DNA from 3 places in the Paenibacillus sp. T2-29 genome. Region 2 is predicted to be linked to each of the others. Evidence: predicted binding sites of a transcription regulator. Region 2 holds the regulator's gene; each other region holds the start of a gene.
What was found. The regulator Rex, encoded in region 2, represses fermentation and respiration genes when NADH is low (regulators of the CRP and FNR family bind a similar motif). The targets are predictions, from matches to a motif close to TTGTGAAATATTTCACAA.
Positions count from the first base shown of each region.

Region 1 (10,401 bases), on a different contig from region 2:
CAATATCCAAGTATGTTTTACAAGCACTAAGCGTAGATCAGCTACACTATACTCTCCTAGACAGAAAAATTGTGTTCTAGTATAGTAGATCGCAGACCAATTCTTGAAGGATCAAAAAAAGACTTAAAAAGAAAGACATACCTTTAGTTCTGAATTTAAAGCACAGATGGTTCATCTCTTATCAAAGCAACAAATCACGAAAGGATATCATTCAATAATATGATTGAATCCTTCATTACTAGATAAATGGGAGAAATAGAATTCCACATCTGATCCTTTAAAAAGAAAGACAACCGGAATCAAAAGTGCTAGTACTCATCAAGCTTCGGAAACAGAACAAGAAAATTCTCATTAGGCCTACCCATTTGATAGGCCTCTTTTACATTCACCTGAACAGATAAATCACATGCGAATTAGTAAGTTCGATCTCAACGTAGCCTATACTCAGAGAAGTAAGGAACAGAACGTATAATACCATTACAGTCTAGGGAACTTTGTAGGCAAGGAAACGGATGGTGAAGCATGGTACTCTAGTTGAGACTTGAGAATGTCAGTGAGAGAGAGACATTTCACCGGAATATGTGAAGTGTAGTCACCAGAGTGATTGACTCAAGTGGCCTAACCCCCATGTAGGTTACCTTATACCTATGTAGACCACGTAACTTTCAGTTTGCCCACTGACTCTTAGGGGTTGGAATACGTCCTTCAAACCCACGGCTGTCGGGTCGCAGATTTGCCACTTTCGGCGTTTAAGTGCCTGAGATCCGGATGTCGGAGACTAGAAACGGGCTTTGCAGCATAGGGGACATGAAAGGGACAATGGCAGCGGGCAAGAAAGTTTCGTCCACCTTTTCCGGTAACGTTGCTAATCCTAGGAGGGGATGACTTTTAGAACAATTGAATACGTCGTTATAGATACTTACAACCACCTGTCTATGTCTATGTATATACATTTATGTTTACTTTTTTCACCAAAGTTTGTCGTAGTCCGAATTGATCTATATAGTCAAGTTTATCTTAACGTTACCGAAAGTTATACCAACATGCTCAGAATCTTTCGCTTATTCCTGTGTGTTCCGGGTTTGCGTAATTTTTACTTGGTTCGTGAATCTGTGAGCTGGCTATTATGCTTCCTCTTGGGGGAGATGTATGGTTTTCTCTGTTTTAGGGGTATATGACCCCGGGACTGACTTGGCTTATGTACTTCCCTTTGAACTCTGCCTCCTGACTAATGGCGTTCATGGATACTGGTGGGAATCAGCGCTATGTAGTCATCTCTCTTTAGGGTATAACATCTGATTCTCCGAAAGGATGCTTACCAACAAAATGCAGTCAAAAAGATTTAGTATAATCTCTGAAACAAACTGATTGGGACATAACTTGTATTCATTGCTCGTTCAATATAAGGATTGACATCCGCTGTGACTTCCCTATTAAATTCTCTGTGTGCTACATCAAAAAGTGCCTGATCCCCGTTGAAAACATACTTGAAGTCAAGGGGCCAGGCACTTCTATTCTGCTACCAAATCATATATTTCACTTCATGCTAGACTGCTTGGTTGTCCAACACAAAGCTGAAATGTACTGTACTTTTTTTATTTCAGGCCTTCCCATACCCAGTTCTCTACCTCTGGCAAGTCAATGCCTTCTTCGCGAATGAATTGATGATGCTTCTTAACCATTGCATCCATTTCATCCGCAATATTCGCGTACTTTCCAGCGTCAGGTAAGTTTAGAACAGCTTCCTTCACTAAATCAAAACGGTCCATTTGATTCAATACACGCATATCAAATGGTGTCGTAATATCGCCATTTTCACGGTAACCATGTACATGCAGGTTATGGTTGTGATGATCAAAGAACAGATCTTTGATCAGACCTTCGTAACCATGGAAAGCGAATACGACTGGTTTGTCCTTTGTGAAAAATTGATCAAACTCAGCGTCAGATAATCCACGAGGATCTAACTTTTGGCTTCTCAGCTTCAGTAAGTCTACTACGTTGATGTAACGAATCTTCAAATCAGGCAGTTTTTTATGCAAGATAGAGATCGCAGCTAAGCTTTCAATCGTTGGCTCTGTACCGGCAGAAGCGATAACAATATCAGGCTCTCCACCTTGATCTGTACTTGCCCAGTCAATAATCTTTAACCCTTTGTCCACCAATTCCTTCGCTTCATCAGCAGAAAACCATTGTGGGCGTGGGTGTTTGGACGAAACAACCAAATTGATCTTTTGACGATCATTTAAAATGGTGTCAAAAACAGCTAGCAGAGAGTTGGCGTCAGCTGGCAGATACTCACGAATAAATTCTGGTTTCTTATCAGCCAAATGACCTAACAAACCTGGATCTTGGTGTGTATACCCATTATGATCCTGTTGGAAGACCGTTGAAGTAGCTACAACATTCAATGATGGGATGCCTGCACGCCATCCTTGATCCGTTGCTTTACGCAACCATTTGAAGTGTTGAGTGATCATCGAGTCAACCACACGCAGGAAGGCTTCGTAACTTGCGAAGAAACCATGACGGCCTGTTAACACATAACCTTCCAGCAATCCTTCAGCTTGGTGTTCAGACAATTGGGAATCAATGACACGACCATAAGATGACAAGAATTCATCATTAGGCTCAATAATTTGATCCATCCATTGGCGTTTGGTTACTTCAAAAACAGGAGCCAAGCGGTTAGACATCGTTTCATCAGGTCCGAAGATTCTGAAATTGCGATTCTCTTCATTTAATACAACCACATCTTTAACGTATTTGCCCAAAACCGACATATCTTGCGCAATCACTTTACCAGGCGTGGAGTTATCCAGCGCATAGTTACGGAAATCTGGCAATTTCAAGTCTTTAATAAGGTTACCCGCATTCGCAACAGGGTTCATTCCCATGCGTTTCTCGCCTGTAGGCAGAATTTCAGCAATCTCAGCTTTTAAACGACCGTTTTCGTCGAACAATTCCTCTGGTCTATAGCTATTCAGCCATTCTAATAAGGCAGGTGCGTGCTGCATATTTTTTTGATCAACTGGAATTGGAACCTGATGGGCACGGAACGAATTTGTATTCGGCACTCCGTCCCATTCCTTTGGACCCGTCCAGCCTTTAGGTGAACGGAAGATAAGTACTGGCCACGCCGGACGAGTAAGGTCATTATTTTCACGCGCATTCTTCTGGATAGCTTCGATCTTCTCGATGGCAGTATCCAATACTTTCGCCATTTCTGGATGCATGTGATCAGGGTCTTCACCTTCAACAAAAAACGGTTCCCAACCCAAACCTTTAAAGAACGAAGTTAACTCTTCTTTCGATTGGCGAGACATAATCGTTGGGTTACTAATTTTGAAGCCATTTAAGTGCAAGATTGGCAGCACTGCGCCATCCGTGATTGGATTGATAAATCTGTTAGAGAACCACGAAGCGGCTAATGGTCCCGTTTCAGCTTCACCATCCCCAATAACAACAGCCGAAATCAGATTCGGATTATCTAAAATAGCACCTACACCATGAGAAAGGGAATAGCCCAGCTCTCCACCTTCATGGATAGATCCAGGTGTTTCAGGAGCAGCATGCGAAGCAATACCGCCAGGGAACGAAAATTGTTTGAACAGTTTCTTCATGCCTGGGATATCTTGAGTGATTTGCGGATAAATTTCGGTGTAGCTTCCATCAAGATATGAATTTGAAACCATAACTTGGCCGCCGTGACCAGGACCTTCAATGTAAAGCATGTTCAAATCATATTTATTAATAACACGATTAAGATGAGCATAAATAAAGTTTTGGCCTGGAATCGTGCCCCAGTGTCCAATAGGCTTAACCTTTACATCCGAATCTTTCAAAGGTTCTCTCAACAAAGGATTGTCTTTTAAATAAAGCTGACCTACTGAAATGTAGTTGGTTGCACGCCAGTATGCATCAAGTTTTTCCAAATATGTTTTAGACGAGTAATCTTCTAACACGGGTGATAAAGCCATGGTGTCCACTCCCTAGTAATTTTGTTTGTAATTTATTTCCGGAAATTTCATCTACATGTACATCATAACGCTACACTGAATTAATTCAACCTTTTTCACAAGTGATACGGTCCAATTTTGTGAAATTTTGAACATACTATGAAATATAAATTAAAAAGACAGTTAAAAAGCTCTTACATTAAAATATATAGCAGGATAAACCAATAAAATTTGTGATAAATGAAGAGTTTGCAGACTCTAGTCCTTTTTCAAAACCATAAAAAAAAGACCGGAGAATTCTCCAGTCTTTTCGTTAGTGTACCGATACAAAGGTATTAAATTTCAAATATTTGTAATGAAACCGCATATGTGAAAATTCAAATGGCGTGCCGTTATCCAAAAAGAAAACACCCTCCATAATGCCTACCGGTTCATTTTCTTTTAATTGTAGTAGCTTTTGATCATTCTCTTGGGACGGTTCTGCAAAAATGGATAAAAAAGATTTGGTGACGGCCAGGTTCCGCGAGTCTTCCAAATAATTAAAAATGGAACCCTCAATAATCGTCTGATTTAAATCTTGGACAATTTTAATGGGGATGTAGCCCGTTTCAATCATAAAGGGATCGTCATCAAACAGGCGTAAGCGAACAATTTTATAAACAAAATCATGGGTATCCAAGAACAAATCGCGCTGTAGTTCTTCTGTCGGTGGAATGACCTCGAAACTCAATACTTTGATTTTTGGCTTTTTGCCATGCATTTGAAAATTATCAGTAACTCCTAGATTAGAGCCTTCATAGTTAAAGATAGATTCATTTCTTATGTATAAGGGATTAATAAATGTCCCGGAGCCTTGTTTTTTGAAAATAATTCCGACACTCTCCATTTTAGTCAGAGCGCGTTTAATGGAACTACGACTAACCTGGTAAGTCTCACTAAGACTACGTTCATCTGGCAATCTCATATCTGCAAACTTTCCAGCGAAAATTTTCATTTTAAGATCGTCAATAATTTGCTTATAGACAAATTGTGTCATATAGTACTCCTCTTTCAGGTCTTCTATAACTCCATATAGTTTACCATAAACATGTCCATTTCATCTCATGTTTGTTTGTATCTCTTTTACTTTACATCCTTATGCGTAATGCTGCCATGACATATACATCATACCACTGAAAATACCTGCAAAATAGCAAAAATTACAGAACCTCCACCTTAACATCCTCAATATGACCAAGCCTGTTTCGCACCTTGAGGGGTGTTTGACCAGACCAGGCTAAAATCCTTGAATACATTGTTATTATTTATCTTGTTCAAACGTGTTCTAATAAAAATGGTGGGGGGAGATCACATTGGCTATCCGCTACAGCGTCATCATTCCAACCTATAATCGAGCCCAGCAGCTGCTGCTCACACTCGCCTCATTTGAAGCGCAAACCTATTCCAAGCAACTATTCGAAGTGATTGTAGCTGATGACGGCTCTACAGATGGAACGAAAGAAATGGTTGAAGACTTCAAAGCATCCTATCCTCTTATCTATGTGTCACACCCGGAACAACGTGGTCGATCTGCCGTTCGAAATTTGGGACTGCGCCAGGCAAAAGGGATATATATCATTTTCTGCGACGCTGACTTTTTGGTGCTACCTCATTTCATTAAAACCGTGAGTCGTTATCACCGCAAGTATCCCAAATCCGTGCTTTCAGGCATTCCTCACTCGTGGGACGATGCATTTACCCATTATCACCCTGACTTTTCTGTGGAAGAAAAAGAACATTGTCGGAGCATACTTACACAATCAGGCTTATGGAATCCCGACTTTGAAACAGCGAATGAAATTATCCCGATCATCACCCCTCATGATGTCCTGCATCAAACGGGTGCATTGTCTAAAGTCGTTAGCCCCACCAGGGTTCCGCCCAGTACTCAAAAACAATTTGCCTCAACGGACGTAGCTCCCTGGATGATGCTAGTAACTCGTTGTGTAGCCATCAGACGCAACCACTTGATTCGTATTGGAGGTTTCAATGAACGGTTTGTGCTGTACGGACTCGAAGACTGGGACTTGGGCTATAGACTGCATCGCTTAAAAATCCCTTTTTATTGCATCAAAGAGGTGGTCGGATATCATCAGGAACATCCAACCCATCTTAGAGGTAACGTTTTAAATACGGAAAATCTGAGAATCATGTATGAAACTTACGGGTTCAATGACTCCTCGTTAAATTTATTCGCTCTAATTCCTCCATCCGAGGATTTTGAGACCTACAAAAATACGCTGCGCGTATTACGCAGGGGACTCCGTTCTAGGTTAACACGTTCATCGGCTATGTTGTTGAGAAGGACATTACGCATTGCTGCCAAGCAGTTTTATTATCAAAACAACAACCCAGCATACCAGCAAGCATTACGGGTGATAAAAAAGAAAGCAGAGAACCGGAAAAGCCGAGTCGCCCACGTGTTACGAGAAATGCTGGTAAAGTCTGAAAAGCTGTTGGAATAACAAGAGGACGGTAGCACACGAGACACATACCTGGAAGCAGATTCTGTCCTGGATAGATAATGTCGTATATTAGATTAGTCAAATCATAAATATAGGTTAATTGCGGAGGATTTCATTTTCAGGTGGTAACCTATCAAATGAAAAATCCACAATCGAATGAGATTGTGGATTTACGTGACTTCATCTGGATGCAAAACAGCAGCCATTTCATTTACTTTTGTTTATCTGTTAATGTTCTCACTTCAATACGATGCAGGTTTGCCTCGATCTGAGCCCGCTGTGGTTCATACCACTCTGGCAGCATTAATTTCTGCCCCAAAGATTCAGCAGGCTCATCGTTAGCAAATCCCGGTGGATCAGTAGCAATTTCAAACAGTATGCCGCCCGCTTCTCTGAAATATATTGCATTAAAATATTGGCGGTCGATGATTGGAGTTGGCTGATAGCCATAATGCTGAACTGCGCTTCTCCACTCTTCATGTTGCTCGAAATCTTTTGCGCGCCATGCAATGTGATGTACCGTACCTGCTCCACCAAAGCCTAAGCCCATTTTGACGAGCGGAACATCCACAATGTTGCCGATTTCTCCAGCAGATTGATAACGAGCATATTCGGCGTCTTCGTAGATTTTCGTAAATCCGAGTATGCTCTCCAATGCATCCATCGTTTTCTGTGGATTGACGCTAAATAGTACGGCGCCTCCGAACCCTTTAATGGCGTTATCAGCCGAAATGCCATCGTAAGACCAAGTACTGCTCGCTCCCTCCGCACGTTCAACAAGCTCAAGACGTAGGCCCTCATTATCCTCGAATTGAAGATATTGTTCATTAAACCGGCTTGTTTTCGTAACTTGAATACCAAAGCTTTGCAAACGATGCTGCCAAAAATCAAGCGAACCTGGCGGTACCACATACGAGGTTATGCCCACCTGACCACCTCCGATGCGCCCTTTGGGAGTTCCTGGTGCAGGGAAAAAAGTAATGATCGTTCCGGGGCTTCCTGCCTCGTTACCAAAGTACAAGTGGTAAACCTCAGGGGCATCGAAGTTGATGGTTTTCTTCACTAACCGAAGTCCAAGAATACTTGCATAGAAATCGACATTTGACTGCGGATTACCGGCAAAAGCTGTAATATGATGGATACCTGTCGTTTGAAGTGACATATAAAACCCTCCTTTTAATTGTAGAAATCCTTATTTTTCATTATCGTTCAATTTTTAATGATCTAAGTTCATGTATTAATGAAGTATTGCATCAATGGAATATGAACCTGCACCTGTCAACGCAATCCCGATTACGACAGCAATAAGAACCAGTGGATATTCATAGCCATTAGCGGTTGCCCAGATTCCGTTTTGACCATGCACTTTGACAATCGCTCCGAGCATCGCCATCGTAATCAACAGTGCAGCCAGTGGAGTGAGCAGTCCTACAGTAAATAGAGCCCCTCCCAGCAATTCCATCAATCCAGCGGCCACAGCCATCAATACCCCAGGCTTGATCCCGATTGATTCCATCCAACCACCGGTACCTTTTGGACCATAGCCGCCAAACCAGCCAAAAAGCTTCTGAGCCCCGTGCCCCACGAATAGCAATCCAACCACCAAACGTATCAACAACAATCCACTCGCCAACATAAAATCACTCTCCATATTATATTTATTATTTAAAGATTTTTTAATTTAAGATATTAGGCAAAATTAAATTCATGGCTTAACGATTTGCGCCTGTTCTTTTCTTAATTTTTCAGGAGTAACATCATCTCCATTCGGATCATAAATCGTAGCATTCAAAAGTATGCTTTTGATAGAGCCTCGAAAGATTTGAAGGTATTCTTTGCGAAGATCCATTTGTTCCGTTTTTTCAATTTCAGTTAACCCAACTTCTTTTGCTTTTTTTGCCAACTGGTTAATTCTTTCTAAAATCGCAATCATGTGTATACCTCCCTATTCAAAATTTGCTGTTGTTTTATCTTTAATTTATTTATCTTGATATAAAGATATAATATTTTATTGTTCTTGTCAACACTTTATTAAAGAGAGGAGAAAATGAATCCTTGAGTTGCTTCTCCCCCTAATATCAATGCTATCTCCATGCTGGTAATACTGGTATTTTTGTACCATCGCAGTGACCAGATCATCGTAGGTCAATGGATATCCTGATAAGATCGTCTCTTCATCTGGATATCCATCTAGTACGAATGCGAAGCACCCTTCAGTTCAACTGTATACACGTCCCGAATCCAAAACCCAACGGCTTTGAAACAGACTCTTAATCCAGCTCCTGTCCATCATTTTCAATTTGGATATGACCACAATACAGACACTGATGGGTACAGTTTTGTGTCAAGGCCGGCTGTCCCTCGATCTTCACATCACTTTTCCCATTCAGCCACGGCATGGTCAGAACTGGAACACACGGAGCCTTTTTCACGCCATAGATGTCCACCATCTCACTAGCCTGTACAGCCGGATTTAAAGGACTGGAGCAATTTCCAAAAGACTGAATGTTCACTCCTGGAATGTAATCTCCAATGTTCATTTGTGCTTTGTTTTTTACGTAGACACCATGGCTAAAAGGTCTTTTCAAACGGGTAGGTTGTGTGCCATAACTACAACTTAAGATCGCTCCTGCCACGACATAGCTTTTTTTTGCGCCCGTTCCCGGGTTCACTTGGGCTTCTTCCACTTACCCCATCCTCCTTAGTGCTTCCATCTCGACTCTTTGCACTCGAATGCCTGTAAAAGATCGGCGCAGCAGGCTTTCTACCACAGCCAAATGGATATAGATATGAGGTTCGATCAGTCCCTCAATCCGAAAAACAGGGGGCTCTATCTCCCCCTGTCTCAGTATCAAACGCTTCAACGTACCATTGGGATACCATTCCGTTTGTGCGGACAAACAGTCCACCATCGGCGGACGAAGCACCCAGTATACCTCCTGTCTGGCCTGCTGGAAATCGGTAAGGATGGCCGCTTTCCATTTCAGTCCCGGCATATATTTCTCCATTAATACTTTCATCCGATCAGACACCAGGGGTAGGGGAAATTCCAGGAAATCCGGATACACTGTTCGTGGATCGGTATGTACAGCTAAAAAAAGAGGATCATCCTTCTGTTGCTCTCCCTCAGCTTCTGTTAGGATTTTCTCTACTTGCAAAGGAGACAGCGCAGCAGGCTCCACCCGATGTTTTACCCGCTCGTCTATCATCAGTCGAAAATATCTCAATGCAGCCACTCCTTTTTGCTAGCATCATCCCTTACCTGTGTAGACCACTCCAAACCAATGGCTCCTCTACGCTGCTCATCGGTAAAAATGACTCCTTGTACGTTTGCACCCGTAAAATCGGTTCCAATCAAACAAGCCCCTTTAAAGGATGCACCTGCCACATCTGCTCCAACAAAGCAGGCATCCGTTAGATCTGCCCCGTCCAAGGACGCTTTTTGTAGTAACGCCTCTTGAAATATGGCACCCCGCAACTGTGCATCTTGAAAACGGGCCCCCTGCAAGTTCGCCCCTGTGAAATCTACGCCAGCAAAACCCAATGGCTCCCAATCCAATGAAGCATCTGATCCATATCCGGCGTTACCCATAACGACATCCAATATGGCCCCTTTCATCGAGCATCCGCTAAAATTGGCTCCATGAAGCAAGCTGTATGTCAAATCAATTCCATTTAACTGACTTTCCTGCCACACCGTTCCTACCAGGACACAGCCATACAAGCGACTATGTTCCATTCCGATTTGGTGAAAAGCCGTATAGCGGAAATCCAACTGACTATAATCTCCGTCCGACAGTTGAACTTGGGTCAATGCCTGATAGCTGTACGCATGTTCCTCTTTTTCCTCCAACCATGACCGAATCTCATTCGCCTCCATGGCTCTGCGATCTTCTCGATATACCGATACACTATGATCCAAATATTCGCCGACACGA
Region 1 is NZ_JBREVE010000008.1:155,133-165,533, forward strand. It holds gene ACU1JV_RS20645 (phosphoketolase family protein) at 1,596-3,980, opposite strand; gene ACU1JV_RS20650 (GntR family transcriptional regulator) at 4,273-4,995, opposite strand; gene ACU1JV_RS20655 (glycosyltransferase) at 5,312-6,463, shown strand; gene ACU1JV_RS20660 (ring-cleaving dioxygenase) at 6,675-7,625, opposite strand; gene ACU1JV_RS20665 (DoxX family protein) at 7,701-8,099, opposite strand; gene ACU1JV_RS20670 (DUF896 domain-containing protein) at 8,169-8,396, opposite strand; gene ACU1JV_RS20675 (DUF4280 domain-containing protein) at 8,734-9,150, opposite strand; gene ACU1JV_RS20680 (hypothetical protein) at 9,151-9,672, opposite strand; gene ACU1JV_RS20685 (pentapeptide repeat-containing protein) at 9,687-10,401, opposite strand, start outside.
Region 1: a site for Rex is predicted at 4,098-4,115, ahead of ACU1JV_RS20645 (phosphoketolase family protein). Genes of this name have one in related genera too.

Region 2 (10,401 bases):
TCCTTATTGGTTGGTTTATGCGTCAGAATTGAAGAGTCCATACCGATACGCTCTACCAATCCTTTTGCCAAAACGGACTCGTCCGTCATATCATACAATTGGTATTTCAGGGAAGAACTCCCTGCGTTGATTACGAGAATTTTCATATCCGGTCACCATCCTTGTCATACTTAAAGAAGCCTTCGCCCGATTTTACGCCCAGATTACCTGCACGCACCATTTTCTTCAGGACGATGGACGGACGGTATTTCAGTTCGCCAAATTCACGGAACATCCGCTCCAAAGCAGCCAAAACGGAATCCAGACCAAAGCGGTCAGCCATTTCCAAAGGACCGTTTTGGAAGTTGTAGCCGATGCGCATAGCATCGTCAATGTCTTCCGCGGAAGCTACGCCCTCTTGAAGTACATGAGCTGCTTCGTTAATTAGCAGACAGATAATCCGGCTAGTTACAAAGCCAGGAGATTCATAAATCATGACTCCTTTTTTCTCCACGATTTCTTCTACGAACATTTTCGTGTTTTCAAAGGTATCGTCTGAAGTTTTCAAACCACGAATAATTTCTACCAGATCAATACGGGATACTGGATAAATAAAGTGCATACCAATAACACGCTCTGGATACTTGGTCGAGCTGGCAAGCTCGGTCAGGCTCAGCGTGGATGTATTACTTGCAAGAATAATGTTGCTTGGACACACATGATCCAGCTCTTGGAAAACAACTTTCTTCTCGTCCAGATTCTCTGTAATGGTTTCAATGACCATATCACAGCTAGCGAGCTCCGCCAAATGGGATACTTTTTCAATGCGAGATAAAATCAGTTTTTTCTCTGCTTGGGTGATTGCCCACTTTTCCAGTTGCTTGTCTAGACTTGTTTCAATCATATTATAAGCGTAGTCTAGTTTCTCTGGTGTCTGCTCTACTAGCAGCACATCGATTCCTTTGGACGCGAGCATTTCAGAAATACCTTGTCCCATGGTGCCGCCGCCAATGACGCCGATTTTTTTAAATTGCATGGTTCTTAACTCCACCCTTTCCTGGTCACTCTCATATATTGTATCCTTCTTTGTCGAAAAATACATGTTTATGTCCCAATAGATAATAATATCTTAGCACGGACTAAAAGTAAAAAAAAATAACCAGCATAAAAAATTATGCTGGTAATAAAGCATTTTCACTAAATTGACATCTAAATTGATCCCCGGACAGAGTTTCTTCCTTCATCAGAATGTCAAGAGAATTGTCGAACACAGGACGATGCTTTTCCAGCAACTCCAAAGTCCGATTATGCAGGTCATTCATAATTTCGCCATTTTCCCGCATAAGTTCCTCTTTTGTAACCATTTCCATGTTAATAATCCCAAGAGAAGTCAAACCGGAAGTCATCATCGTATGAACAATGTTCAGCGCCTGCTCAAAATCATTACTTGAGCCCGTACTTCGACCGCCATAGTACATTTCTTCCGCAGTAGCCCCTGCGAGCGAGATCATAATCTGCTCCTCCAGGTACTGCTTGGTATATAAATAATGTTCTTGCTGTGGATTGTGACGCACGTAACCGAGCGCTTTCCCACGCGGGCTGAGCGCTACTTGACTTACGCTACCGGGACGGACGATTTCAGCCATAATAGCATGTCCCAGCTCGTGAATCGCTACACGTTTTTTCTCTTCCAATGTTGATTCTCGGTCTGTTTTTTCACCCATCATCACCTTGTCAATCGCCATGGATAGATGACTCTGCGCAATCATTTGACGATCCTGTCTCATTGCATAGATGGCCGCTTCATTCATGACGCTCTCCAACTGTGCACCGGAAAAACCGTAAGACTCCTCAGCGATTTTGTCCAAATTAGCATCTTCCTGAATCGGTTTGTTTTTGGCATGAATTTTAAGGATATGAAGACGGCCCTTCTTATCAGGCAAGTCTACTTGAATATGGCGGTCAAAGCGTCCCGGACGCGTTAAGGCGCTGTCCAGCATTTCTTTACGGTTTGTTGCCGCAATAAGTAATATCCGCGGTGTATCTGCCGAATAAATGCCATCCATTTCTGTCAGCAACTGATTCAAAGTCTGATCATATTCTCGTTGCTGTCCACCCTCACGCTTACCACCAATAACATCAATCTCGTCAATAAAAATAATTGCATTTTCTTTCTTTTCCTTGGCTGCACGAGTGCGAGCCTCCCGAAACAACTCACGGACACGACCTGCACCGACACCCACGTACATTTCAACAAATTCACTGCCTGAAGCTGCAACAAACACAGAATTGGTGTAGTGTGCAGCTGCTTTCGCCATCAGCGTTTTTCCTGTTCCCGGAGGGCCTGTAAGCAAAACGCCTTTCAATGGACGAATACCAAATTTGGAAATTTCATCATGCCGATTCAAAAAATCCAAGGCTTCACGCAATTCCTGTTTAGCGCTTTCTTGTCCACCAATTTCCTCAAAAGTCAGCTTGTCCGGACCATTTTTTTTACGTTTGCGCTCTTGCCCGGCACCTACGGCCAAGCCGCCACGAGCATGCATGAGCATTAACAAGCCGCTGAGCATCACGCCCGCAACCAGAAGAGGGATAATATTCACCCCAATAAAAACGAGAAATATAATGGTCACCGGCACAATACCGATTAATATTTCCTTGATCCATCTAGGCATTAGGCCATACCCCCATTTGCTGAGATTGACGTGGCAAAACGATAAACTTAGTCGCATTGCCTTCGCTGAGTCGGATATAGACATTGTTTGAATCCATATCTGTATCAGCCTTGATACCTGCTTTTTTCTTTTTCATCTGCTCAACTGTAGATGAAATTTGAGTATACTTTTTATTTTCCATCGCTTCGGCTACAGGAAACATAGCCTCAGACCACCATTGATTCAGTGCTGAATTGGAACGATCTGCGATATCCAGCTTAATGGTACGGCTGCCAATGATGGATTGCCCTTTTTGCTTAACCACATCGACCAATCCGGCCACATCCGCCTGCGGTTTGAGATCTAGTTTCAATACGACCTGATCCTGTTTAATATCTATTTGAGCGCTTGTCACGCCTGGATATTGAGATACCAGTTTTTCCAGAGGACTTTGCATTGTAACCTGACGGTAAATGAACCATCCCCCAAACATCAACAAGGCTGCCAAAACGGCCGCCACAACAATAGGAACTGCACGCAATTTCAAACAACATCCTCCTCTCAAAATGTAAAACCCAGAAGAAACGGGACGAATGTCAACAAACAACCAAATTGCATGATCTTATAGAGATCAGCAACTCATTTTTCTATCATTTTTGTCTATCACTTATAAAATATAGTATATCATAACGTGAATCTAATATCGAAGGCAATGTGTGGAGGAGTTGAGTTGGAGTTGGGGTTAGCCAAAATCCTTGGTTATCGGTGAGGAGGGGGAGACACTGCGTGTAGGATTTAATCTTATGATCGCTGTTGCCATGGGATTCTCTTGATAGTATAAAACATTTAAGGATTAGAATCCCATGGAAAAGGCGAACGCTCCGCTTCTCCAGATTCAAATCCTCCACTCCGCTACTGCCCGCTATAAAGATGAATTTGCTTAAAGAGAGTAGTTAGTTTTTTCGGTAAATAAGTATGAGACTGAAATATGCAAAGCTGTTTTTTTAAGAAACTTCATACATAACCACAAGAAATACAGACCTAAAAAACAACCATTGAAGACCTACCTCAGAACCATTGCCCTGAATAATACATGCTTCCAATCAATTGGGTAGCATCCGCTTGTGTCCAGTCCGATATACTTGCTCTCTCGTAATTTGCTGGTTCGTTGATTCAATGATCACAACCGAAACAATACAACCTTGTCAAGGCGATATCTACGATAATTTAACTACCGAATTGTTTCGTAAATACAAGGATAGAATTGGGTTGAAGCAGCTCTTCTTCTTCAATAGGATCATATCTATACCAACTCTCTCTGAGGGACATACACTAGAACTAGAATCAAATAGACCCACTTTGGAGGAGGAGGGATCATGATTCAGGCCGTCAAATATATTAGACCACTTATTGGATGGAGTTTACCTCACTTGATGGAATGCAGCGATGGTAATTTATATGTAGTCAAACTGTCAAGCAATCCTCAGGGAGTTCGGGCTCTTGCGAATGAGATGATATCCTGCTGGATAGCAAAGCGATTAAATCTCCCTGTTCCCGATAGTCAAGTTATCTACATTCACGACACTTTAAGGATTCAACACTTAAACCTAGGGTACAATCTAGGACATGGTCCTCATTTTGGTAGCCGATATGTTCCTGATTGTACGCACCATCCTACAGATGTAGAACTTGCCAGTTGTATTAACATTACTCAGGCCGCTGATATGATTGCATTTGACCACTGGTTGGATAACAATGACCGCTATTTGTGGCAAGAATCTGGTCAAAATATCTTGGTATCTAGGGGGGAGTTTCCAAAACTGTGGATGATTGATAATGCCAATATATTCAATGGACCAAACTGGACGGTGCAGTCGATGTTAAGTTCAGTTTCTATGCATCGCACGTTTTGGGGTCCTTTGTATGCTAAATTTGTTCCCTTTTTGGATGGTCCTGATCCATTTGGGAAAGCAATAGCTAACATCAAAGCGCTGCCTATAGGCGATCTGCTTGAAGTTATGGCTGTAATGCCAATTGAATGGGGGGTTACTCATGAGGAAATCACAGCAGTCTCGTATGCATTAAATAGCCGAAATAAGAATCTTCCCTATTGGCTGAGTCTCCTGCAAGCTAATTTTCCAGTGTGGAAAGGTCATTCGGAGGGGTGTGATAAAGTATGACAGTCTTCAATATCCAGGTATACCCTGGCGTTCATCGGCCTGGTTCTCCCTATGAGGTACAGTGGTGCAATCCGGCTGGCTTACCCTTTCTTGGGGCAGGCGCACAAGGTGCAGTTTTTCAACTATCGACAACTACTTGTGTCAAGGTCTATGCTAATGAATTCGATACTCAGCAGGAGGCTGACTCCCTCCTTAGAGCTTCCTCCGCATCGTTTGTTCCCCAAGTTTACGAAGTCGGTCAAAACTATATCATAATGGAATTTATTCAGGGACAAGGCATTAAAGCATTTCTTTCTGTCCAACAATCATTTCCTTTTTTTCTTGCTAAAGGATTGTTAACGATACTTTATGAAATGAAACGAGTTGGATTTACTAGGATTGATACTGCATTGCGCCATGTATACGTTACGCCCGAGGAACAGATCAAGGTGATTGACCATGTGAATTCGTATAGGACAGTTCAACCATATCCGGCAAGAATGCTAAGTAGTCTTGCAAATATAGGTTATTTAGCCCCTTTTATTCACTATGTTAAGAGGGAAGACCCAGCGATATACACTGAATGGAATCAAGCATCTATTATTCCTTAGGATCAAATTGAAAATTTAGGATTCAATTTTTCAGTCTAAGCCTTTATTTTCACATAACAGTTAGTTAAGTAGGCAAGTAAAGGCGCTTCGCTGGCTTACAGCCAAGCTCGCGGGGTAGGTAGTTAAAAAGACGTAAATACGAATTTTATCGTATTCACGTCTTTTTTACCCTTGAAATATTTAATATAATAACGAATCCCTTAGCAACAACGACCATAAGATCAAATGGACTACGCTGCGCTCCTAACGATTCTAACTCTCCAAACCCTGCTAATCACCATAGCCACTCCCTACATCACTCTAATTATTGGGCAAAGTATACTTTATCCCCGTCGATGCTCCATCTGAGAAACGGTAAAAGGTATAGTTATGATGGCTTTCATCATCGTAAAACAGTTGCCATACATATTCGCCATTGAACACACTCGGTTGGAGCCTTACAATTTTTGCATTTGGAAGTTGCTGCTGAATTATCGCTGTCATTTTTTGCTCGTCGACTCCGTTTTTCATCAGCTCGGTATGAACACCGCTTGGATCTGCGACAGGTACGTTAGGTTGTCCTTCCATTTTTTGAAAAGGAACCCACACCATTATATTTTCATTCTGTGCGTTTTTTCCTTGAACCACCCAATAAATCTGATCCCACACAGACTTCCAAGTCTGAGTCGTGCTAACCAGACCACCTGATTGCTTGGCCTTAATGATAGCGGCATTTTTCTCAGCCACCTGGTCTTGAGTAACGTAGGAATAATACCAGAAAATGCTGACCAGGATCAGTATTACGGCCAAAATGGCGACCGCTATCCATTTCTTCTTATTTTTCAAACCTGTGCTTCCTCTCTAAGGGGATGTGACACCTGAATTAGCGCGACAGCAGCCCTTCAAAGGCGGCTTGTGCCTCATGTTTGATACGTTCCTCGTCCATCGTCAGGCATTCGCCGTTTTTCACAACCTGACGACCGTCTACCCACACATGAGCCACGTCTTTGGCACTTGCAGAGTATACGGCATGGGAAATAAGATCTGTACGCGGCAAGAAATGGGCCTGATTCAGATCTAGCGCGATAAAGTCAGCCTTGTTGCCTGCTGCCAGCGCTCCTACTTCTTTTAAACCAATCGACTTTGCACCATACTCTGTTGCCAGACGCAGTGCTTCATTTGCAGGAACTGCTGTTGGGTCGCCAGATACTCCCTTGTGAATGAGTGCCGCCAGACGCATTTCCTCGAACATATCCAGGTTATTATTGCTGGCAGGACCGTCTGTTCCAAGAGAAACAGTAACTCCTGCACGCAGCAATTCAGGCACTCTAGCTACACCACTTGCCAGCTTCAAGTTGCTGCCTGGATTATGTGAAACCGCCACACCTCGTTCCGCTAATAAAGCTATCTCTTCGTCGTTCAAGTGTACGCCGTGGGCAACAAGTGAAGGGCGGGAGAAAAAGCCAAGCTTATCTAAGTGTGCAACTGGACGCAAACCGTAGTCGCGTACGTTTTGCTCAACTTCGGCGATCGTCTCGGACATGTGCGTATGCAATGGTAAATCGAGATCATGTGCTGCTTGAACAAATTTCTCAATAAACGCTGGCGGGCATGTGTATGGGGCATGCGGAGACATCATCGTTGTGATACGTCCGTCTGCTTTTCCATGCCAGTTACGGGCAAAAGTCACGGCCTCAGCCAGCTTGATCCGCTGTTCTTCTTCTGAACAGAGTCCAATGGCTCCACGCATCAAACTTGCACGGATGCCCGACTCTTCAGCTACACGTGCCACCTCATCCATATGATCGTACATATCCAGGAAAGTTGTGGTTCCACCTTTCAGCATTTCCAGCACTGACAAGGATGTTCCCCAGTAAACATCCGTAGATGTAAACTTGGCTTCCATAGGCCACATTTTTTCCTGAAGCCACACTTGAAGTGCCAAGTCATCTCCATACCCTCGCAGCAGAGACATCGCCGCATGACCATGAGTATTAATCAGACCAGGCAAAAACAATAACCCGTTACCATCGATTGCTTCTGTCTCTTCCTCACCCGCAGGCAGAGTCTCGCCAATGTAAGTAATACGGCTATCCTCCACAATCATAAAACCATGGATTACCCCAGCTTCAGTTCCATTCACGGCAAAAGAACCGTTTTTAATCATCCATTTATTCACTGTCATATTGTGCTTCTTCCTTTCCGTCCTCCAGATAATAAGCGAGGCTAAGCAAGTCAGTTGTAAAGTCTGTGGCATGTATCCGAATGTTAGCCGGTGCCTTGAGAATGATAGGTGCAAAGTTTAAAATCGCTCCAATTCCACTCTCAATGAGCCTATCAGCTACGTGTTGTGCCTCAAAATCAGGTACAGTAATAATCCCGATTCGGATATTTTTTTCTTTCACAGTCGCTTCCAATTCATCCATCGGCTGAACGACTAAGGTATTGATTCTGGCCCCAACCTTATCCGGGAACGCATCAAATACCGCCACAATCTTCATATTGTCTTTTAAATAAGCGTTATAGTTTGATAGGGCTTGACCCAGATTACCCGCTCCGACCAATACTACATTAATTTGCTGGTCGATTTTCAGAATATGGCGTATTTTCTCAATTAGATAAGAAACATCGTAACCGATACCCTTCCGACCAAAATCGCCAAAATAGGCAAGATCTTTACGAATTTGGGCCGGATTCAAATCTAACCTCTGTCCCAGCTCTTGAGAAGAAACCGTAGCCACCTCCCGTTTGTGCAGTGCATTCAGATAACGTAAATATACGGGTAATCTCCGTACGACAGCCTCTGAAATTTTATCTGATTTCATACTTGCTCCCCCTAATTGTAACGGACTTTAGGTGTCCGTCCGTTGTGCCTCTGTCTCCGGGGCGGATTGGAGCCATTCGGCGATGCGGGGCACCATTTGCTCCGATGGCATATGCTCCATTTTTGGTCCCGGTAACGAGTACAAAAAGTGCTTTCCATAATAGGATTCGATCACACGCGTATCGTAAACGATAACGACTCCGTGGTCGCTCGCTGTACGTACCAATCGCCCAAATCCCTGTTTGAAGCGAATAACTGCTTGTGGTACAGACAGCTTCATAAATGGGTTCTTCTTCTGCTGCTGGAGCAGCTCGCTTTTTGCCTCCAGTAACGGGTGATTGGGCGGTTGAAACGGCAAGCGAACGATGGCCAGACAAGTCAAAGCCTTCCCTGGAATATCGACGCCTTCCCAGAAGCTGCTGGTTCCCAGCAATACAGAAGCCTTGGCTTCCTGAAAACGACGGGTTAGCTTGCTCCGACTCCCACTGTCTACACCTTGTCCTAACACGGTAATATCGCTGGATGCTAACGCCTCTTTAAGTGGCTCATACACTTGCCGGAGCATCCGATAGGAAGTAAACAGAACAAGCATTCTCCCCCGCGTCGCCTGGGCAGTCGCTCCTAGAGAGCTAACGAGCATCTCTACAAAATGTGCATCCCCTACACTGCCCTTCACACTCGGAAAGTCTCGCGGAATGACCAGCAACACCTGATCCCTGTAATTAAAAGGTGATGGGAGCTGTGACGTCATTAATCGTCCTTGATCCGCGGCCTCCTGCAAGCCGAGTTGATCGGTCATGTACTGAAACGACTTATCTACCGATAAAGTAGCAGATGTCAAAATAATACTTCTTTTTTTGTCAAAAAACATTTCTTTCAACTGGCGGCTCACATCGACGGGCACTGCATAAAATTGCAATGATTTACTACGGAATTGCCCACTCGCTTCGAGCCAATATACGGTTGTTTCATCATCGAGTCGTATAAAGAAGCGCAAATTTTCCCTAATCCCCGCCAAATCCTTAAGCAGACCCGTGATATCTGTAATGAGACTATCCGCCGCATAATCGTCGTGTTCTTCCTTGACATCCAGCATCAGCTTGTCGCCCTTGCGCAAAATTTCACTCAACGTTACATAAAGCTGATTTTCCAACGCCGCCGCTTGATCCCACTTTGCAGGCTTGGCCGACGGTTTGAGACGCGAAGAAAATTGTCCCGTTTCACCCGGTGTGGCATCAGACCGCTCTGGCAACATACCAAACAGCTTATCGCTTAGCAGGTCCCAAGTTTCCTTAACCTCTAACACGAGTGGGTACAGCTGATCAATGGTCGAGGCCCATTCCGTCGACTTCTCATGCCCCGACTTTGCCAACTGCTGACGTAACGAAGGCAATTGTCCGTTCTTACTGTCCTTGAACAATCGAGTCAGCGTATGCACGAGTGTGAAATATTTCATATGCATGCCCAGGTGCTTACCGGCTACTTCCTCTAGATGATGTGCTTCATCAATGACCAGATGTTCATAGCTGGGCAATAGCTGGTGACTTGCTTTGACGTCGGTGAACAGCTTGGAGTGATTCGTTATAACCACATCCGCTGTTCCTGCTTCATGACGTGCACGATGATAGTAGCATTTGCGGAACCATGGGCAAGAACGGCCAAGACAGGACTCGGAATCACTAGCTACTGTTTCCCAAAAATCCCCTCCACGGTTGCTCAGGTTTAGTTCCTCATCATCACCGGTTTCTGTCAGAGTCAGCCAGACAATCATTTGAGCCGCTGTAATCAAGTCTTCCTTTGGTGTCGCGAAGTCTCTTCTGTTTATTTTATGTTCAAACTTACGCAGACACAAATAATGCCCCCGACCCTTAAAAATGGCAGCCCGGAACGGGAACGGAATCACTTTTGTCAGCATCGGAATATCACGCTCTCGCAATTGCTCCTGCAGATTAATGGTATGTGTGCTTACTGTGACCCTCTGCCCATATTTTACACTGTGATACAGTGACGGAAGCAAATAGCCTAGGGACTTCCCTGTTCCTGTACCCGCCTCGATCAACAAGTGCTTATCTTGACTCAGGGCTTGATTTACACCCTCAATCATTTGTGTTTGCGCCTCGCGCTCCTCATATTGGCTCAAGGATGAACGCAAATTGTCCCGCACATCATCCATATACTCCTCAAAGGAAACGCCT
Region 2 is NZ_JBREVE010000001.1:291,516-301,916, forward strand. It holds gene ACU1JV_RS01760 (acetate/propionate family kinase) at 1-146, opposite strand, end outside; gene ACU1JV_RS01765 (3-hydroxyacyl-CoA dehydrogenase family protein) at 143-1,015, opposite strand; gene ACU1JV_RS01770 (AAA family ATPase) at 1,152-2,654, opposite strand; gene ACU1JV_RS01775 (hypothetical protein) at 2,647-3,180, opposite strand; gene ACU1JV_RS01780 (HipA family kinase) at 4,010-4,813, shown strand; gene ACU1JV_RS01785 (serine/threonine protein kinase) at 4,810-5,403, shown strand; gene ACU1JV_RS01790 (cell wall elongation regulator TseB-like domain-containing protein) at 5,704-6,228, opposite strand; gene ACU1JV_RS01795 (amidohydrolase) at 6,266-7,567, opposite strand; gene ACU1JV_RS01800 (redox-sensing transcriptional repressor Rex) at 7,554-8,207, opposite strand; gene dinG (ATP-dependent DNA helicase DinG) at 8,235-10,401, opposite strand, start outside.

Region 3 (10,401 bases), on a different contig from region 2:
GGTAAGTCGACCATTCTGAAAACGATGGCTCGCATCATGAATCCTAAAGGCGGTAGCGTTCTGTTGGATGGTAAATCCATTCATAAGCAATCCACCCGGGAGGTAGCGAAGCAGTTGGCTATTTTGCCGCAGAATCCGACTGCGCCGGAAGGGTTGACCGTGACGGAACTGGTATCTTACGGACGTTTCCCCTATCAAAAAGGTTTTGGTTCCATGAAAGCGGAAGATCGCAGAATGGTAGAGTGGGCAATACAAGTAACGGGAATGAGCGAATTTCACGATCGTCCGATTGATCAGCTTTCTGGTGGTCAGCGTCAGCGTGCCTGGATTGCTATGGCGCTTGCGCAAGATACGGATATATTGTTTTTGGATGAGCCGACTACATTTTTAGATATGGCGCATCAACTGGAAGTGCTGCATCTGTTAGAGTATCTGAATACTTCGGCAGAACGCACCATTGTTATGGTCGTGCATGACTTGAACCATGCAGCCCGGTATGCTCAGCATATGATTGCGATCAAAAAAGGGAAAGCGAAGGCGGTAGGAGCCCCGACTGAGGTTATGACCCCCGATGTGCTGCGTGAGGTGTTCGGGATCGAGGCGGATATTGTTACTGATCCTCGTACAGGGGTACCACTCTGTCTTCCGTATGCTTTGGCTGGTCAGCCTGCGGTAAACCAAGTAGTAAAGGGAATGAATGTAGAAGAGAAGCAAACGGTGGGTTCTGTTGCCGAGCGGCGTGATGCTAGACCACAAGTAGCAGCAAGAGGTTAGAGCGTCATCAAGTGGCAGCATCAGCGGTAAAGGGTCTGTGGATATTGGCATGTCCGTCACGTTTTGGGTAAAATAGGTTAAGAACCTAACCAAGCGACATGAAGGAGGATGCTGTATGTCTGTCTATTCATATAATGCCGTAACACCAGCCAATCAGGAGGTTTCTCTGGAAACTTACACAGGTAAAGTGCTGGTTATTGCGAATACCGCCAGTAAGTGCGGACTTACCCCGCAATATGGGGATTTGCAGAAGCTTTATGACGAATATAAGGATCGAGGACTCGTTGTTTTAGGCTTCCCTTGCAACCAATTTGGCGGTCAGGAGCCGGGCAGCAGCGAGGAAGCGGCTGAATTTTGCCAATTGAATTACGGGGTTAATTTCCCGGTATTCGCCAAAGTGGATGTGAACGGACCGGATACAGCAGCTCTGTTTGAATATTTGAAGAAGCAGCAGCCTGGAGAACAGGAAGATGGTACAATTCAGTGGAATTTTACGAAATTCATTGTGAATCGTGAAGGTGTGCCTGTGGGGCGCTTTGAGCCTAAGGAGTCACCAGAAGCGATGAAAGCTGCCATTGAACAGTTGTTATAATAGCTTCGTGTAATTCCAAAGTATATGTATAAACAAGGTCTGATTTCCGCCTGTCTCAGGGGAAACAGACCTTTTTTTATTCCCTAAATAAGCATTTGCCTAAGAATTGACGCATCGTGTGAAAGTCTGTTCCAAGGGAATAATCAGGGGGCAGACAGGGAAAACTGAATGGAGCAAAAAAAGATTTCAGCAAACGGCTGATCTCAGACATCCTTACCTTTTTAAATGTGGACAAACTGTGAATATCATAAAAAGCTATTGTAATGTGAAAAATATCACACTATAATAAGCGCATGAAGTGAAATAAATCACAAGAAGTAACGAGTTACCTAAGTGAAAGTATTCACAATTATTATACATTTTATGCCCACACACCAAGGAGGAATTCAACATGAAAGTAGCAGTTATCGGATGTACACACGCAGGTACAGCAGCCATAGTCAACACAGCTAAATGTTATCCAGATGCCGAAATTACGGTTTATGAGCGTAATGACAATATTTCATTTTTATCTTGTGGTATTGCACTGTACGTAGGTGGTGTCGTCAAAGATCCACACGGATTGTTTTATTCGTCCCCAGATCAACTGGCTGATATGGGTGTAGTGACCAAGATGCTTCATGAGGTAACGAGTGTGGATACAGCCGGCAAAACGCTGCATGCACGTAATCTCCAAACAGGTGAGGAATTTACGGACACATTTGATAAATTGATTGTGACTACTGGATCGTGGCCAATTATTCCGAAGCTGGAAGGCATTGAACTTGATCATATTTTGCTCTGCAAGAACTATAATCATTCGAATGAAATCATTGAGAAAGCCCAGCACGTACAGAACATTACAGTCGTCGGAGCCGGATACATTGGTGTTGAACTGGTAGAAGCTTTTCAAATGAACGGTAAGAACGTAACGCTGATCGACAGTGCTGATCGTATATTGAATAAGTATTTAGACCATGAGTATACAGACCGGATTGAGAATTCCCTGAGAGAACATGGCATTAAGCTGGTACTTGGCGAGACAGTAAGTCGTTTTGAGGGGACTAACGGTAAAGTAAGTAAGGTCGTGACCTCCAAAGGAGAGTATGAAACAGAGCTTGTTATACTCTGTATTGGTTTCCGACCTCAAACGGATCTGCTCAAAGGTCAGGTAGATATGTTGCCTAACGGTGCGATCATTGTGGACAATTATATGCAAAGTAGCTGCCCGGATGTGTTTGCAGCAGGCGACAGTTGTGCAATTCGTTATAATCCGACTGGCAAAACAGCTTATATCCCATTGGCGACGAATGCGGTTCGAATGGGGACGCTGGTGGCACGCAATCTGGTACAGCCGACCATTGCCTACATGGGAACACAAGGAACCTCGGGTATCAAAATTTACGAAGATAATATTGCGGGAACAGGAATGACAGAAGCCGCAGCAACCGACGAGGGGATGACTGTAGAAGCTGTAACCATTGAGGACAGCTATCGTCCTGAGTTTATGCCAACCTCTGAAAAGGTATTGCTGAAGGTTGTATATGAGCAGGAGACACGGAGAATTGTTGGGGCGCAAATTATGTCGAAGGTCGATTTGACGCAATCCATTAACACGTTGTCTGTAGCCATTCAAAATCATATGACCATTGACCAGTTGGCTTTTGTCGATTTCTTCTTCCAGCCGCACTATAACAAGCCTTGGAATTTCCTGAACGCGGCAGGTTTGCAAGCATTGCCTACAATATCCGAACGGAACCCAGTTACTGTATAATTCGATTTGTCTGTGACATTGTTCATAAGTTTGTCAACAATCTGAAGCGTACGGATGAATCCTTATAGTACAATATAGAGAGCATAAGGATTAGGGGGAGACTTTATAATGGATTTGTTTTATATCCTTTTTCTTGTAGTTGTTGCAGCCGTCGGTCTGGGCGGAGTTCTTTGGTTCTTGAGAGCTGTTGAAAAGGAAGAATACAATTAAATGTAAAGCGCGTAGTAGCGCAGTAGATGTAATAAAATAGAAAAACAGTCCTTTATCCAAGGGCTGTTTTTTTTATACTTTAGAAAGTGATTTTTTTCACAAACAAAATCACTGATTTTAAATAAAATATAAAAGAAGAATATTTTGTTTAAAAGATATTAAAGGAGCGGGGGCAGATGGCAAGCTATAAACCGGGGCAAATTGCCGAAAAGACGGTGGAAACAGGAGTGGCCAAGGCGAACAACCCGTGGACTGTGGCGGTAGTATTGGGATTTTTAGCAGGTGCATTTATTGCACTCGGGTTTTTGCTGGATATACGCGTTATTGCAAGTGCACCTAAAGAATGGGGAAGCATTGCTACCTTTATTGGAGCTGCGGTGTTCCCTGTAGGTCTGGTGTTAGTTTTGATCGCTGGTGGGGAATTGCTGACCGGCAATATGATGGCAGTGCCTTTGGCGAGATGGGCAGGACGAATTAAGACAGGAGCCATGCTTCGTAATTTGGCGATTATTACGCTCAGTAATTTTGCAGGTGCATTATTTGTTGCATTTTTCTTCGGGCATGTTCTGGGCTTGACCGAAACGGGTCCTTACCTGGATAAAGTGGTGGATATGGCAGGGCATAAGCTGCATGAAAGCTTTTTGCAGTCTTTTATATCAGGTATAGGATGTAACTGGCTCGTAGCACTGGCTGTATGGATGGCTTATAGCACAGACTCCATCGGCGGCAAAATTATGGGAATTTGGTTCCCGACCATGGCCTTTGTTGCTATTGGATTTCAGCACGTTGTAGCCAATATGTTTCTCATTCCGGCGGCTATTTTTGCAGGTCATTTTTCGTGGGCAGAGTATGTTATGAATTTCATTCCGGTCTGGTTGGGGAATTTGGTAGGAGGCAGTCTGTTTGTGGCTGGAGCCTACTGGCTGGCCTATCTGAAAAAAACTCAAACCAACACACATTCCGTGAATGAATCTCAAATTACTCCTTCCGTTGCATCTAATCCGTTGAGTGATCATGCATAATCACGTTACTTTATGAAGCAATGAACAAAGCAAATCCGCCATGACAGGCCCGGGGGAACGAAACCTGTCATGGCGGATTTTTTTGGGAGTGGTCCATGATTTGGCATGGAGGATGAGTGTGCTCTCGTCCATAATGCCTTGATCTCTTTTACCCTGGGTATGTAATGATGAAACAGGATGATAAAAAAATAATTATGATTTTTAAAATCCGTTTTGCTCTAAACAGCAGGCGGATTTTTATATATTTTGGAGAGATGCTGTGTGGTAAAATCCTTCTCTTGCCATAGGCCAAAGCTGTAGATATGATAAGAACAGTGTAATTTTTGGAAACGGCAACGGAAAGGAGCATTAACACCATGGATCATCGCAATAGCGCGCCTCTTGAGGCCACACTTCAACACAACTTACACAGAGGACAGCGGATGACGGAGCAGCAGAACGGTATTTTTCCGGCCGTATGCCCGTTGGATTGCCCGGATACGTGTGGGCTCCTGCTTCACAAGGAAAATGGAAAGATAGTCAAGGTGACTGGTAATCCGGATCATCCCATTACCAAAGGGGCTATATGCAACAAAGTCCGGAATATGACCGAGCGAGTATATGATCCGGATCGGGTGCTTTATCCGTTGAAGCGTGTAGGCGCCAAAGGGGAAGGGAAGTTTGAACGAATTAGCTGGGAGGAGGCGGTCGATACCATTACAGGTCGGTTCAAGGAGTTGATACGTACGGATGGACCAGAATCCATTCTCCCCTACAGCTTCTATGGCAATATGGGTGTATTGAGTGTGGATGGAATGGATCGTCGCTTTTTCAATGCGCTGGGTTCAAGCCAACTGGATCAGACGATTTGCAGTGTGGCTGGGAATGAAGGCTGGGCATCGGTTATGGGATTTAAGGGCGGCACAAGCCCGGAGGACACAGAGGATGCAGAGCTCATTATTGTATGGGGCGGAAACGTCATCAGCACCAACATGCATCAGGTCGTATTGGCTGAGAAAGCACGTAAAAAAGGTGCTAAGGTGGTCGTTATTGATGTTCATTGCAACCGGACGGCGCAATGGGCGGATTGGTTCATTCCCTTATATCCGGGAACGGATACGGCGCTTGCGCTGGGGGTTATGCATGTGCTGTTTGATCAGGGGCTGACAGACGACGAATTTTTACGTCGCTATACCGTAGGTCACGAGGAACTGCGCGAGCATGTTAAGACCTATACACCAGAGCGGGTTTCGCAGATTACCGGCGTGCCGAAAGAGGATATTATCCGTTTGGCGGAAATGTACGGGAAGGCGCGAGCGGCCTATATCAATATCGGAAATGGGCTTCAGCATCATGATAATGGCGGTATGAACGTACGTGCAGTTACATGCTTGCCTGCACTCACTGGACAATGGTTGAAACACGGCGGGGGAGCGTCGCGCTCCAATGGTGCTTATGCCAAGATTAACAGCGCCCATCTGGAGCGTCCTGATCTGCGACAGAACCCGGATGCCCGGGTGATCAACATGAACCGGATTGGAGAGGCGCTGCTACAGAAGGAACAACCGATTAAGGCGTTATTTGTATATTGTAGTAACCCGGTAGTTGTAGCACCCGATTCGGAACGGGTGACGGAGGGATTTGAACGAGAGGATCTGTTTACGGTTGTTCATGACCTGTTCCTTACCGATACGGCCTGCTATGCAGATATTGTGCTGCCTGCTGCGTCTTCTTTTGAAGGAACAGACTTATACAAATCGTACTGGCACCACTATATCCAGATGCAGAAGCCTGTCATTGATCCGCTTGGGGAAAGCAAAAGCAATTATGAGCTATTTAGCCTGCTCGGACAGGCAATGGGCTTTGATGAAGCTGCCTTTACAGAAAGTGAAGAAGATATGATCGCAGGCGCGCTTGATAATCCAACGAACCCTTATCTCAAGGGTGTAACCTTGGATGCCTTAAAAAAGTCGCCTTTTGTAAAGCTTGATATGACGCCAAAGGCTACTTATTTGGAGCGTCTAACTACGCCTTCAGGCAAGATTGAGTTGTATTCGGAAAAAATGAAACAAGCAGGTCTGCCCGCATTGCCCTCCTATGTACCGCTGATTGAAGGGTATGACGGAGAGCATCGGCCGCAAGCGGATGACCGTTTTCCATTGATGTTTGTTTCACCGCCAAACCATAATTTTTTGAATTCTACATTTGCTAATTTGCCCAAGCATCAGCGATTGGAGCGGGAGCCTTTGTTGCAAATTCACCCGGAGGATGCTCAGGCAAGAGACATCGCAGATGGTGATCCGGTTACCGTCTGGAATGACAGGGGAATGTATGAATTGAAAGCCAAGGTTACCGATCTGATGCTGCCCGGCACGGTGATTAGCCAAGGATTATGGTGGAAAGGCAAAGGACGCAGACAGCGTGCCAATGCGTTAACCTCTGACCGGCTGTCGGATATGGGGCAGGGGGCTACTTTTTTCTCAACGGTGGTGAATGTGAAGCGCCAATGAGAATATGCCTTTAATGGCGTCAGGTGCAAAAGGAGAAGCAAAATATATGAAATGGTTGGAGTCTTATCCGAAAGAAGTAAAAGTATTTCTCATTGCCAGCCTGATTAATTCCGCAGGAAGTTCCCTCATGTGGCCGCTCGTTAGCATGTATGTATTCGACGAACTAAACCGTAGTATGGGAGATGCGGGGATTGCGATTTTAGTGCAGTCTTTAGGCGGAATATTTGGTCAAGTGCTGGGCGGAGCCCTTTATCATCGTATTGGAGCCAAGAAACTGATTGTCGGCTCACTGGCCATGAATGCGTTGGGACTTCTCTCGCTTCCATTTACCAGTGGTCATTGGGTAGCTTTTGTCATCATGATGGGCTTTATCGGCTTTTTTAATGTGGTATCTGTGCCTGCGATTCAGGCCTTTGTAGGTTTTCGTTTTGCTGACCGACGTGGAGAGCTGTTTAATATCATTTATGTCGCGAACAATATTGGGGTGGCACTCGGAACGGGACTGAGCGGCGTTCTGGCCGACCTTTCCTATCAGCTCAGCTTTGTGATGAACGGGGTGACTTCTGCGGTATTTGCCGGATTCTTCTGGTCGTATCTAAGCAGGGTAGATCGGGAAGAGGGGGAAGTTCAGCTCAGCAAGTCTGTGATGAAAAGAGAAGAAATACCAGCTCGATTGCTGTTTCGTGATACCAGGCTGTATCTCTTTGTGGGGTTAGGTTCACTTTTTTTGTGGTTCGGTAATTCGATCTGGAATACGGGAGTCTCTCCCTATATTATTGAGCAGGGCTTGCCTAAAACGATGTATGGGCTACTATGGACGTTGAATGGTATTCTTATTTTTGCCGCACAACCTATTATTTTCTGGATCAAACGGCTGTACGCTCATCACGCTTCGGCACAAATGACATGGGCTGGAGGATTTTATTTGGCAGCTTATATTGTCATACTGGGCACACAGAACTATACTGGGATGATATTCGCTATGGTACTGGCGACTCTGGGAGAAATGCTGATCGCACCTGCGGTTCCAGCATTCCTGTCTGATCATGGAGGTCGGGGTGCACCTTTTTACATTGGACTTGTAGGGGGCATTGGCGCAGCCGGACGGGTGATGGGACCTTATATTATGGGGAAGTTATATGATGGCGGTGGGTTACCGCCCACACTTTGGCTGGCATTAGGCGTAGCCATATTATCCATTCTGTTTTTCATTTTGCATAGCTGGTTGAACCGTTTTCGGCATGATTTGGATAATTTGGATACTACTCCTTCTTAGGTGGATGTTCCCAGTCCTTAAGTCCCAATAAAAGTTCAGTAATGAGCTTTTATTATGGTACAATAGGTGACAGCTGGTTGCAGTTATTGCTTCAGGAAAGCCTTCACAGGAAGGATTGAAAGGAATTGTTTACAAGTCAACCCTTGACGATACGTCATTCGGAGATGAAGGATGCTCCTGATCTGATTGCGCTGGATGAATTGGTATGGAATGAACGCACGGCTCCTGCCTCGCTGTCATGGAAGTCGCGTGGAGAGTTTCTGCGCAATACGCCTCCAGGCTCTCAACTGGTCGCCATCGAACAGGAAGTGCTCTGCGGGTATATTGGATTTCGTCCTCCAACGCTGTTGGCTAGTAATTGTCATGTACTCGAAATAAATATAGCTGTACGTCCAGACTATCATCGCAAAGGTATTGGGACGGCGCTCATGAACTCCATGAAGGAGATTGCAGCTGCGGAGGGCATACGCAAGTTAAGTTTGCGTGTACTCTCCTGTAACACGGAAGCCCTTATGTTTTATGAAAAGTGCGGTTTTGCAATTGAAGGGCGCCTGCATGACGAGTTTTATATCGCAGGCCAATTCGTGGATGATGTTCTAATGGCCTATTTCTTAAAATAGACCGGAGGCTACAGAGAGGCAGCAACATTCGGTTGTGATGTCCAGCTCATAACCAACAACGCCGCAGACCTGATCAGGCCTGCGGCGTTGTTGTGCAGTACTATGTTATCGAAGTTGCTTCCATTCATTCTGGAGCATACCATACACTGCGTGGTTCATATAGCCATCTGGCAGCAACTCTGCTTCGCGTACAATGCCTTCGAGCACAAAGCCCAGGCGTTCTGGAATACCGCGGCTGCGGCGGTTCGTCGTTGCACAACGGATTTCGACCCGATGCAAGTCCAACTCCATCAACGCATATTCGACGAATACGCGGCAGGCACTGGTCATGAGACCCTGTCCTTCGTAACCGTGCCCAAGCCAGTATCCGATGCTAACCGACCGGTGGGCCCAATTGATCTCATGGTAGCTGATGATGCCAGCGAGCTCGTTGTCTATCCAAATTCCAGCGGTCAGGCTACCGTTCTCTGCGGCTTGTTTCAAGGCGCCTTGCACGAACTGCTCTGTATGGCTGATTTCCGTGGTGGAGTCTACCCATGGAAGCCATTGACGCAGGCGGTCACGGGACATTTCGATCAGCTCAAACAGAGGCTGCACATGCTCCTTGGTGAGCGGCCGAAGGACTGTGCGTTCGTCCAACGCATATGTAAACATGATTAATCCCCTCTTTCACTCGGAAAATCGCTAAACCAGCCAGTCTAGCATTTAATCCCATGCTACCTTATTCTGCGAGAGTCGTCAAAAGGGAGAGGAAGCTTCAAATTTTATAGGTCCCACCCGGAACCGCCCCTGCTCATATACATATTTCAGATCCAAATCCCCTACAAATTCGCTTGGCGATACGCTACCAGATACAGTGGCATGCAGTGGGAACTGTTCGGCGTCATACATTACAACAGAGCTAAAATCGAGATGCTTTGTAAATTGGGCTGGATCATCATAAAATACGGACGCTTTGGGGTCCATCGTGTGTGTAGTACCGTCAATCATAACAGCGATATGCACCTGGCGGTTGTGGTCACGTAGCTCCACGGAGCTATGTACTCGCTGAGATACAGCATTTGCTGCTGATTCAACTGCATATTCCTCCATTGTTTGTACGTTAACAATATGCAACTCCTGCAATTCCACACCTGTTCCCGAGGCACGTGTGAGAATTACAACGGCTTCACGGATCCCATCTTCGTTTACATCTCTGTAAAATAACTGTGGTGCGGTGGAAATATCCGCCGAGCCCGACCACTGGAATGTGCGGCGCTGCTGGCCGATTTCCAGTACGGCTGAATGAAAGAGTCCCTGGGACGGGCTCACGGCGTATAGGCGGACAGTTGAGTCTTCTGGTGCGCTAGCCAGCGCATGAGATAATGCAGTTTCGGTCACCATGCTTGAAGAAGGATGATCGGAAGTCATAACGGAAGAGGACAGCAGCATAGACAGCAGGATGACGATCAACAGCTTAAACACGGGTGGGTCTCCTTTTCCGGTAAAATAAAAGATATATACACTATAACGAATTTATTTGCCGAAAATGTTAACTCTTTTTCATAACTTGCATCTTTTTTTGCTGAAGAGAGCATCCCGATTTTCATTTTATTGAGTTATGCGGTGTGAAAGGGTATATTTAAGGGAACAGGTTATACACAGATTATACGGAAGAAAGGTTGA
Region 3 is NZ_JBREVE010000004.1:27,357-37,757, reverse strand. It holds gene ACU1JV_RS12910 (ABC transporter ATP-binding protein) at 1-774, shown strand, start outside; gene ACU1JV_RS12905 (glutathione peroxidase) at 890-1,366, shown strand; gene ACU1JV_RS12900 (FAD-dependent oxidoreductase) at 1,758-3,119, shown strand; gene ACU1JV_RS12895 (formate/nitrite transporter family protein) at 3,506-4,351, shown strand; gene ACU1JV_RS12890 (molybdopterin-containing oxidoreductase family protein) at 4,708-6,840, shown strand; gene ACU1JV_RS12885 (MFS transporter) at 6,887-8,116, shown strand; gene ACU1JV_RS12880 (GNAT family N-acetyltransferase) at 8,242-8,736, shown strand; gene ACU1JV_RS12875 (GNAT family N-acetyltransferase) at 8,842-9,390, opposite strand; gene ACU1JV_RS12870 (hypothetical protein) at 9,475-10,200, opposite strand.
Region 3: a site for Rex is predicted at 3,414-3,431, ahead of ACU1JV_RS12895 (formate/nitrite transporter family protein). Genes of this name have one in related genera too.